Regions from separate parts of the Pseudomonas sp. KU26590 genome, predicted to be linked through region 2. Evidence: predicted binding sites of a transcription regulator. Region 2 holds the regulator's gene; each other region holds the start of a gene.

Region 1 (2,203 bases), 800 kb from region 2:
TACGGATCGAAGCCGAACGGTTACGGGCCGAGTAGGCCAGCATGACCGGTGCTTCGAAGCCTGGAACCAGACGCTTGTACGAGTTGGTTGCCGGGTTGGTGAAGCCGTTCAGGGCCTTACCGTGCTTGATGATGCCGCCGATGAAGTACAGAGCGGTGTCGGACAGGCCGGCATAACCTTCGCCTGCGAAGGTGTTCTTGCCATCTTTGGAGATGGACATGTGAACGTGCATACCCGAACCGTTATCGCCGTACAGAGGCTTGGGCATGAAGGTTGCGGTGCGGCCATAAGCGTCGGCAACGTTGTGCACGACGTATTTCAGGGTCTGAACTTCGTCAGCCTTTTTAACCAGCGTGTTGAATTTCACGCCGATTTCGTTCTGGCCAGCGGTTGCCACTTCGTGGTGGTGAACTTCGACGATCTGGCCCATTTCTTCCAGAGCGTTGCACATTGCGGTGCGGATTTCGTGGTCGTGGTCGAACGGTGGAACCGGGAAGTAGCCGCCTTTGATGCCTGGACGGTGGCCCTTGTTACCGCCTTCGATATCGGCGTCGGACATCCACGAACCTTGTTCGGAGTAGATCTTGAACATGGAACCGGAGATGTCGGACTTGAATTTCACTTCGTCGAAGATGAAGAATTCTGGCTCAGGGCCGGCGAATACAGTGTCACCGATGCCGGTCGACTTCAGGTATTCCTCGGCGCGGTGAGCGATGGCGCGTGGGTCGCGATCGTAACCTTGCATGGTCGACGGTTCGATGATGTCGCAAACCAGGATCAGGGTAGGCTCTTCGGTGAACGGATCCAGGACGGCGGTTTCGTCGTCCGGCAGCAGGATCATGTCGGAGGCTTCGATGCCTTTCCAGCCCGAGATGGAGGAACCGTCGAACATTTTGCCGACTTCGAAGAAGTCGTCTTCCAGCGCATCGCGGGCCGGCATGGTCACGTGGTGCTGAGTGCCTTTGGTGTCCGTGAAGCGCAGATCAATCCACTTAACGTCATGATCTTTGATGAGTTGAACCGACTTCGACATGTTGTCCTCCGGGGTGGATTAGGGCCTGAGTAGTGGTTGGCCCTTCAATTTGGGTGATGCCGGGCGCGATACTCGACCAAGGCAACCTGCCTCACAAGGGAGCAATTTGCATGCCAGTGCCCTGTGTTGGGTTTTCCGTGGGAATACCTGCCTTTAAGCGTGTTAAACGTCGCATATTCGAAAACGGGCGCACCGTTGTAGTGCCAAGTAATTGTATACAGGGCTGTTTTGGTGCGCGGACGATTGGCTGCACGATAACTGGTTAAACCTTGAGCAATTTCCGCTATAATCCGCGCCCCCCTTTTTCGACCGGGACCTAGCGCGCTGTTTTCATGAAATTAATCGTCAAAGTCTTCCCAGAAATCACTATCAAAAGCCGGCCTGTGCGCAAGCGCTTCATCAAACAGCTGGCCAAGAACATCCGTACGGTGCTCCGCGATCTGGACCCGGCGTTGGTGGTGGATGGCGTGTGGGACAACCTTGAGGTCGAAACAAAGGTCGAAGACGTTAAAGCCCTGCACGAGATGACCGTGCGCCTTAGCTGCATGCCTGGCATCACGCACTTTCTGCAGGTTGACCAGTATCCGCTGGGCGATATGGACGACATCTACGAGAAGTGCAAGCTGCACTTCGGCGATGCAATCCCCGGCAAGATATTCGGGGTGCGCTGCAAGCGCGCCGGTCATCACGACTTCAGCTCGATGGACGTTGAAAAATACGTCGGCAGCAGGCTGCGCCGTGAATGCAACGCCGCCGGCATCTCGCTAAAGGCGCCGGAAGTCGAAGTCAGAATCGAAATTCGGGACCAGCGTCTGTTCGTGATCCACAGCCAGCACAACGGCATTGGCGGTTATCCGCTGGGTTCGCTTGAACAGACCCTGATCCTGATGTCCGGTGGTTTTGACTCCACCGTGGCGGCGTACCAGATCATGCGTCGTGGCCTGATGAGCCATTTCTGCTTCTTCAATCTGGGCGGACGTGCCCACGAGCTGGGCGTGATGGAAGTCGCGCACTTCATCTGGAAGAAGTACGGCAGCTCCCAGCGAGTGCTGTTCGTCAGCGTACCGTTCGAGGAAGTTCTGGGAGAAATTCTCGGAAAAGTCGATAACAGTCATATGGGCGTAGTATTGAAGCGTATGATGTTGCGCGCCGCGAGCAACATTGCCGACC
Region 2 (2,203 bases):
TGCATACATGTCGTCGTGTTCGGCGTTGGCAACCACTTCAGCGCCAGGGACATGCAGGGTGGCCTCGATTTTCTGCTTGAGCTTCTCGACCTCCATGGTGACCTGCACGTTCGTGATCTTGTCGAAGTGGCGTTCCAGTCGTGCGAGTTTCTCGCCGATGTAGGTACGCAGAGGTTCAGTCACTTCCAGCTGGTGTCCACTGATGTTGACTTGCATACAGCTTCTCCTTCGTTGCCAGTGCATTAGTGGCAGGCGTAATGCCTGCCACCGGAACGCTTTGACGTGTGACCTCTACATCAGTCGCTTGCGTTCGCTGGACGGCGAGATCCCAAGGGATTCGCGGTACTTGGCGACTGTGCGACGGGCCACTTGAATGCCTTGTGCTTCCAGTAAACCAGCGATCTTGCTGTCACTCAACGGCTTTTTCTGATTTTCCGCGGCGACCAGTTTTTTGATGATCGCGCGAATCGCCGTTGACGAGCATTCGCCGCCTTCGGAGGTGCTGACGTGGCTGGAAAAGAAATATTTGAGTTCGTAGATCCCGCGTGGGGTGTGCATGAACTTCTGCGTGGTCACCCGGGAAATCGTCGATTCATGCATGCCGACCGCTTCAGCGATGTCATGCAGAACCAGCGGCTTCATGGCCTCGTCGCCGTACTCGAGGAAGCCACGCTGGTGTTCAACAATTTGCGTCGCCACCTTCATCAGCGTCTCGTTGCGGCTTTGCAGGCTCTTGATGAACCAGCGAGCTTCCTGCAGCTGATTGCGCATGAACGTGTTGTCGGCGCTGGTATCGGCGCGACGCACAAACCCTGCGTACTGTGGATTGACCCGCAGGCGCGGCACGGATTCCTGGTTCAGCTCCACCAGCCAGCGCTCGTTGTCCTTGCGCACGATGACGTCAGGCACCACGTATTCGGCTTCGCTGGATTCGATCTGCGAGCCGGGGCGCGGGTTGAGGCTCTGGACCAGTTCGATGACCTGACGCAGGTCGTCTTCCTTGAGCTTCATGCGGCGCATCAGTTGCGCGTAGTCGCGGCTGCCCAGCAGATCGATGTAGTCGCTGACCAGCTTCTGCGCTTCCGCCAGCCACTTGGTTTTGGCCGGCAACTGGCGAAGTTGCAGCAGCAGGCATTCGCTCAGGTTGCGAGCGCCGATGCCTGCCGGCTCGAACTGCTGGATACGGTGCAGAACAGCTTCTATCTCATCCAGCTCGATATCGAGCTCGGGATCGAAAGCGTCTAGCATTTCTTCAAGCGTTTCGTCGAGGTAACCCTGATTGTTGATGCAGTCGATCAGGGTCACGGCGATCAGGCGATCGGTGTCCGACATTGGCGCGAGGTTGAGCTGCCAGAGCAAGTGACTTTGCAGGCTCTCGCCGACGGAGGTGCGGGTGGTGAAATCCCACTCGTCATCGTCGTTGCTGGGCAGGCTGCTGGCGCTGGTCTGGTAGACGTCTTCCCACGCGGTGTCGACGGGGAGCTCATTGGGGATGCGCTCGTTCCAGTCGCCCTCATCCAGATTGTCGACGGTGGGCGCCGATTCCTGGTAGGTGGGTTCCTGAACATCAGCGTTGGGCTTTTGCTCTACGGTGTCCGCCAAGGGGTCGGCGTTGTCGAAATCGTCGCCTTCCTCCTGCCGTTCCAGCATCGGGTTCGACTCCAGCGCCTCTTGAATCTCCTGTTGGAGATCCAGCGTCGACAGCTGAAGCAAGCGGATTGCCTGTTGCAGCTGAGGCGTCATCGTCAGCTGCTGGCCCATTCTCAAGACTAGCGAAGGTTTCATGGCAGGGCTTAACACCTTATTCGCCGGCGCACTGCGCGCCATTTACTAGCAGGGCGCCGAGGGCGCCAACTTAAGCAAATTATATGCCTGAAGCTGGAGGGTTTGCCTAGAGTGTGATGACAATTAAAAAACGAGGTCGGCGACGGCGCACGTTGCGGGGTACCGCACAACCTCATGTCATCACTGCGGTTACAGGCGGAACTCGTGACCCAGATACACTTCCTTGACCAACTGGTTGGCCAGGATGGATTCGGCGTCGCCTTCGGCAATCAGCTGCCCATCGTTGACGATGTAGGCGGTTTCGCAGATATCCAGCGTCTCACGCACGTTGTGGTCGGTGATCAGCACGCCGATCCCTTTGGCCTTGAGGTGGTGAATGATCTGCTTGATGTCGCCTACGGAGATAGGGTCGACACCG
Region 3 (2,203 bases), 2.9 Mb from region 2:
CGCCCAAGAGGGGTTCCATTCGGAACCCCTCTTTTCGTCTGGATGAAGCTGGATGATCAGCGGGACATTGACGCGATCGCGTCCACCGATTCGCGGATCAGCGCCGGGCCCTTGTAAATGAACCCGGAATAAATCTGCACAAGGCTCGCCCCCGCCGCGATCTTCTCGGCCGCGTGCTTGCCCTCGGTAATGCCGCCGGCAGCAATGATCGGCAACCGCCCGCCCAACTCACCGGCCAGCACCTTGACGATGTGCGTGCTCTGCTCGCGCACCGGAGCGCCCGACAGCCCGCCGGCTTCGTCGCCGTGGGGCAACCCTTCAACGCCCTGACGGCTGAGGGTGGTGTTGGTCGCGATCACCGCGTCCATACCCGACTCCAGCAGGGCGCTGGCGACCAATACCGTTTCCTCATCGCTCATGTCCGGGGCAATCTTGATCGCCAGCGGCACGCGCTTGCCGTGAAGCTGCGTCAAGGCTTCCTGACGCAAGCGCAAGGCTTCAAGCAACTGCTTGAGTGAATCGCCGAATTGCAGGCTGCGCAGGCCCGGGGTGTTGGGCGAGCTGACGTTGACGGTGATGTAACTGGCGTGGGCGTACACCTTGTCCAGGCAGATGAGGTAGTCATCCACGGCGCGCTCAACGGGCGTGTCGACGTTCTTGCCGATGTTGATGCCCAGCACGCCTTTGTACTGCGCGGCTTGCACCCGGCTGACCAGATTGTCGACGCCCAGGTTGTTGAAGCCCATGCGGTTGATGATGGCTTCGGCGTGGGGCAGGCGGAAAACGCGCGGTTTCGGATTGCCCGGTTGCGGGCGCGGCGTGACGGTGCCGATCTCGACGAAACCGAAGCCCAACTGGGCGAAGCCGTCGATGGCCGCGCCGTTCTTGTCCAGCCCCGCCGCCAGCCCGACCGGGTTGGGGAAGCGCAGGCCCATGACGGTCACCGGCAGCTGCATCGGCGCCTTGTTGAACAGGCCATTGAGCCCCAGACGCCCGCCCGCTCCGATCAGGTCGATGGACAGATCGTGGGAGGTTTCCGGGGAGAGTTTGAACAGTAACTGGCGGGCCAGGTTATACATGGGCGGGGGCGGCTCGATTGCGGCTGGGATCAGCGGCGGATTATAAACGCCGCTGCGGGCGAAGCGCGAGGCATGTCGAGAACTTTGCTTACAACCTCGACTCGCGCTGGCATATGGCTTGCTTAGTCTCCTGTATCGACTCGATCCAACGGCGGAGCGAGACACAGGACAATGACGTCGCTGTCGCCCCGGTTCAATCTGGGCGAGGCGGCGTTTTTTTTGGACGATCGGCAGCGCTTACTAGCGCTTCGGCCTCCACGCGGAATGGCAACCATGACTGACACGCTCAACCCTTCGCTGGCCTGGGTCAACGGCAGCGATGCACCAGAACTCAGCAGCGTCGACCTCGGATTCATGGCGCTCACCGACAGCGCCTCGTTGATCGTCGCCGCGACCCAGGGCTTCGCCCAGCCCTATGGCTTGAACATCAACCTGCACCGGCAGTCATCGTGGGCCAACCTGCGCGACAAACTGGTCAGCGGCGAATTGCACGCCGCCCACAGCCTGTACGGCCTGGTCTACGCCGTGCAACTGGGGCTGGCCGGGCCGGCGAAGCACATGGCGGTGCTGATGGGGCTGAACCAGAACGGCCAGAGCATCAACCTGTCGCGGTCGCTGCAGGACGCGGGCGTGACCACTCCTGATGCACTCGACCGGCGCACGCACCAAAGCGACTCAAAACTGACTTTCGCCCAGACCTTTCCCACCGGCAATCACGCCCTGTGGTTGTATTACTGGCTCGCGAGTCAAGGCATTCACCCGTTGCGCGACGTCGACAGCGTGGTGGTGCCGCCGCCGCAAATGGTCGAGCACTTGCAGGCCGGGCGTATCGACGGCTTTTGCGTCGGCGAGCCGTGGGGTGCCAGTGCCGTTCAGCAGAACCTGGGCTTCACCCTGGCGACGTCCCAGGCCATCTGGCCGGATCACCCGGAAAAGGTGTTGGCGTGCAGCCTGGAATTCGCCGAGCAGTACCCGAACACGGCGCGGGCGCTGGTGATGGCCGTGCTTGAGGCCAGCCGCTTCATCGAAGAGAGCGCTGACAACCGGCGCAGCACCGCGCAGTTGCTCAGCGCCGCCGAATACGTCAACGCACCCGTCGGCGCCATCGAATCGCGGCTGCTGGG
Region 4 (2,203 bases), 3.0 Mb from region 2:
CCAAGCCACAATGACCGCAGCCTGATGAAAAACGCCCCGAGACCGGGGCGTTTTTTTTTGCCTGCGAATCCATGGCTGCAAGCTGCTGACGTCAGCTGTGCGCTGACGATTCGGGTTGAACGTCGTTGCGCTGCAAGGGTCAAGATCACTAGGCCGTTGTCAGGCCCTTACTGAGGAGAGATTGATGAAAGTGTGGACTATTTCGTTTCTGGACAAAGACGGTGTGCAGCAAACCCTCGATCTTGAATCCGATCACCGTCCCAGTGAAGAAGAGGCTGCGCAGCAACTCCGTCCGATCCTGTTTCCGGTCGCCAGTGATCTTGATCTGAACGACCTCGACGGTCGCACTGCCGAGCCCACTGTAAAGACACTCAAAGAGCAGAACGCGGTACAGATCATCTCCATCGTCGAGGCTTCGTAGGAAGCCTGCATTTCCCGCCCTCCTGCCAATTGGCAACGCACTATCAATGGGGGTACTCTGCCAGCGAGGTCGGTGATGCATCTACCCGAGTCCGCTCGCGTACGTATGCCCGTTTTGTAAAACGCACCGGCCTTGTCAGCGACATGCTTGAGTCCCGGGCGGCAGATGACCTGCCGCTACACGCCTCGCCATCGAGGGGTGTTTCGGGATAGTTGAAACTCTATCTATCGTTGCATAGGAGGACGTTTCATGAGCACAGCCTATCAAGAAGACGTCAGCAGCCATGTACTGCGCTGCATGAAAGAAGGCGGTTTCGACTTCGCACGCATTCACCCCATCGAGTTCTATGCCACCTTTCCGGATGAGGACCGGGCGCGTCAGGCTGCGGAAAAATTTCGTGGCGAGTCAGTCAATGTCCAGCTCAATGCGCTGGAAGACGGTGCCTGGCACCTGGAACTGAGCAAGTTGATGTACGCGACCTACGACGGGATAGGCGATTTCGAGCAGGATTTCCAGACCGCGATTTTCGGTCTGGACGGGGAGGTTGAAGGCTGGGGCGTCAAACAGGTGCTCAAGCGCCTGCATTGACCTGTAGGCGTCGCTAGCAAACGACTGGTAGTCGAACGCAATCTCTCGCCTCTGCGACCCAGCGTGGGGGAGGGAGATGCACCGAGCTGAATCACAGGCAAAAAAAAGCCGCTCTCTTGGGAGCGGCGCAAAGGGAATATCGGGTGGCGTTGCCAATAAGGTTTTGAGCCAATCGCCTTGGGTGATCCGGCGGGTTGGTCTGCGGTATGGGGCGATTATGCTCAGCTCCTGTAACGCGCGGAAATGAACTCTGGCTATGCCTTCGATAGATTTTCAAATCGAGCGACGCTTCGCCATGAAGCGTCGGGCAGCGGGTTAGGGCGCATCGTGCACAGGAATGGTGCGGGCGCTGTGGCTATTTAATTCAACCCATTGATATCAAAGCGTTTATGCCGATGGCACGGGCCTTGCGAAGGCTCTGGTGTCCATGGTGACAAGGAGTACGGCATGATCCGCACCTTTTATGACGAGATGTACGATGCGGGCGGCGTAGTCCGTCCGCATTATCGGGAATTTGCCCGCTGGTTGGGTGAAGCGCCGCCTGAGTTGCTCGCTCAGCGTCGGCGTGAGGCCGATTTATTGTTTCATCGCGCCGGGATCACGTTCACGCTGTACGGCGACGAGCAGGGCACCGAGCGGCTGATCCCGTTCGACACCATTCCGCGCAGCATCCCGGCCAGCGAATGGCGCGTGGTGGAGCGCGGCTGCATTCAGCGCGTCAAGGCGTTGAACATGTTTCTGGCTGACCTCTATCACGATCAGCGCATCATCAAGGCCGGGATCATTCCTGCTGAACAGGTTCTCGCCAACGAGCAATACCAGTTGGCAATGCAGGGCCTGAATCTGCATCGCGACCTGTATTCGCATATCTCCGGCGTCGATCTGGTGCGTGACGGCGATGGCACGTATTACGTGCTCGAAGACAACCTGCGTACGCCAAGCGGCGTGAGCTACATGCTCGAAGACCGCAAGATGATGATGCGGCTGTTCCCCGAGCTGTTCGCCGCGCAACGCATCGCGCCGATCGATCACTACCCGAATCTGTTGCTGGACACCCTGAAAAGTTCGAGCCCGCTGGATAACCCGAGCGTGGTCGTGCTGACCCCCGGGCGCTTCAACAGCGCGTTTTTCGAGCATGCGTTTCTGGCCCGGGAAATGGGCGTCGAGCTGGTGGAAGGCGCTGACCTCTTCGTG

The links. Region 2 encodes sigma-54, which starts transcription at its own class of promoters, with help from an activator protein. Its sites were predicted from a motif close to ANTGGCATNNANNTTGCTNT; they were not measured.
Region 1: glnA (glutamate--ammonia ligase) is a predicted target of sigma-54. The motif match lies at 1,132-1,151, and genes of this name have one in related genera.
Region 3: OKW98_RS19330 (CmpA/NrtA family ABC transporter substrate-binding protein) is a predicted target of sigma-54. The motif match lies at 1,185-1,204, and genes of this name have one in related genera.
Region 4: OKW98_RS20390 (circularly permuted type 2 ATP-grasp protein) is a predicted target of sigma-54. The motif match lies at 1,404-1,423, and genes of this name have one in related genera.

What each region holds. Positions count from the first base shown of each region.
Region 1 is NZ_CP110644.1:627,515-629,717, forward strand. It holds gene glnA (glutamate--ammonia ligase) at 1-1,033, opposite strand, end outside; gene thiI (tRNA uracil 4-sulfurtransferase ThiI) at 1,366-2,203, shown strand, end outside.
Region 2 is NZ_CP110644.1:1,431,875-1,434,077, forward strand. It holds gene hpf (ribosome hibernation-promoting factor, HPF/YfiA family) at 1-216, opposite strand, end outside; gene OKW98_RS06495 (RNA polymerase factor sigma-54) at 292-1,785, opposite strand; gene lptB (LPS export ABC transporter ATP-binding protein) at 1,975-2,203, opposite strand, start outside.
Region 3 is NZ_CP110644.1:4,340,944-4,343,146, forward strand. It holds gene OKW98_RS19325 (quinone-dependent dihydroorotate dehydrogenase) at 57-1,079, opposite strand; gene OKW98_RS19330 (CmpA/NrtA family ABC transporter substrate-binding protein) at 1,353-2,203, shown strand, end outside.
Region 4 is NZ_CP110644.1:4,584,167-4,586,369, reverse strand. It holds gene OKW98_RS20405 (LTA synthase family protein) at 1-14, shown strand, start outside; gene OKW98_RS20400 (hypothetical protein) at 185-421, shown strand; gene OKW98_RS20395 (ribonuclease E inhibitor RraB) at 671-1,009, shown strand; gene OKW98_RS20390 (circularly permuted type 2 ATP-grasp protein) at 1,457-2,203, shown strand, end outside.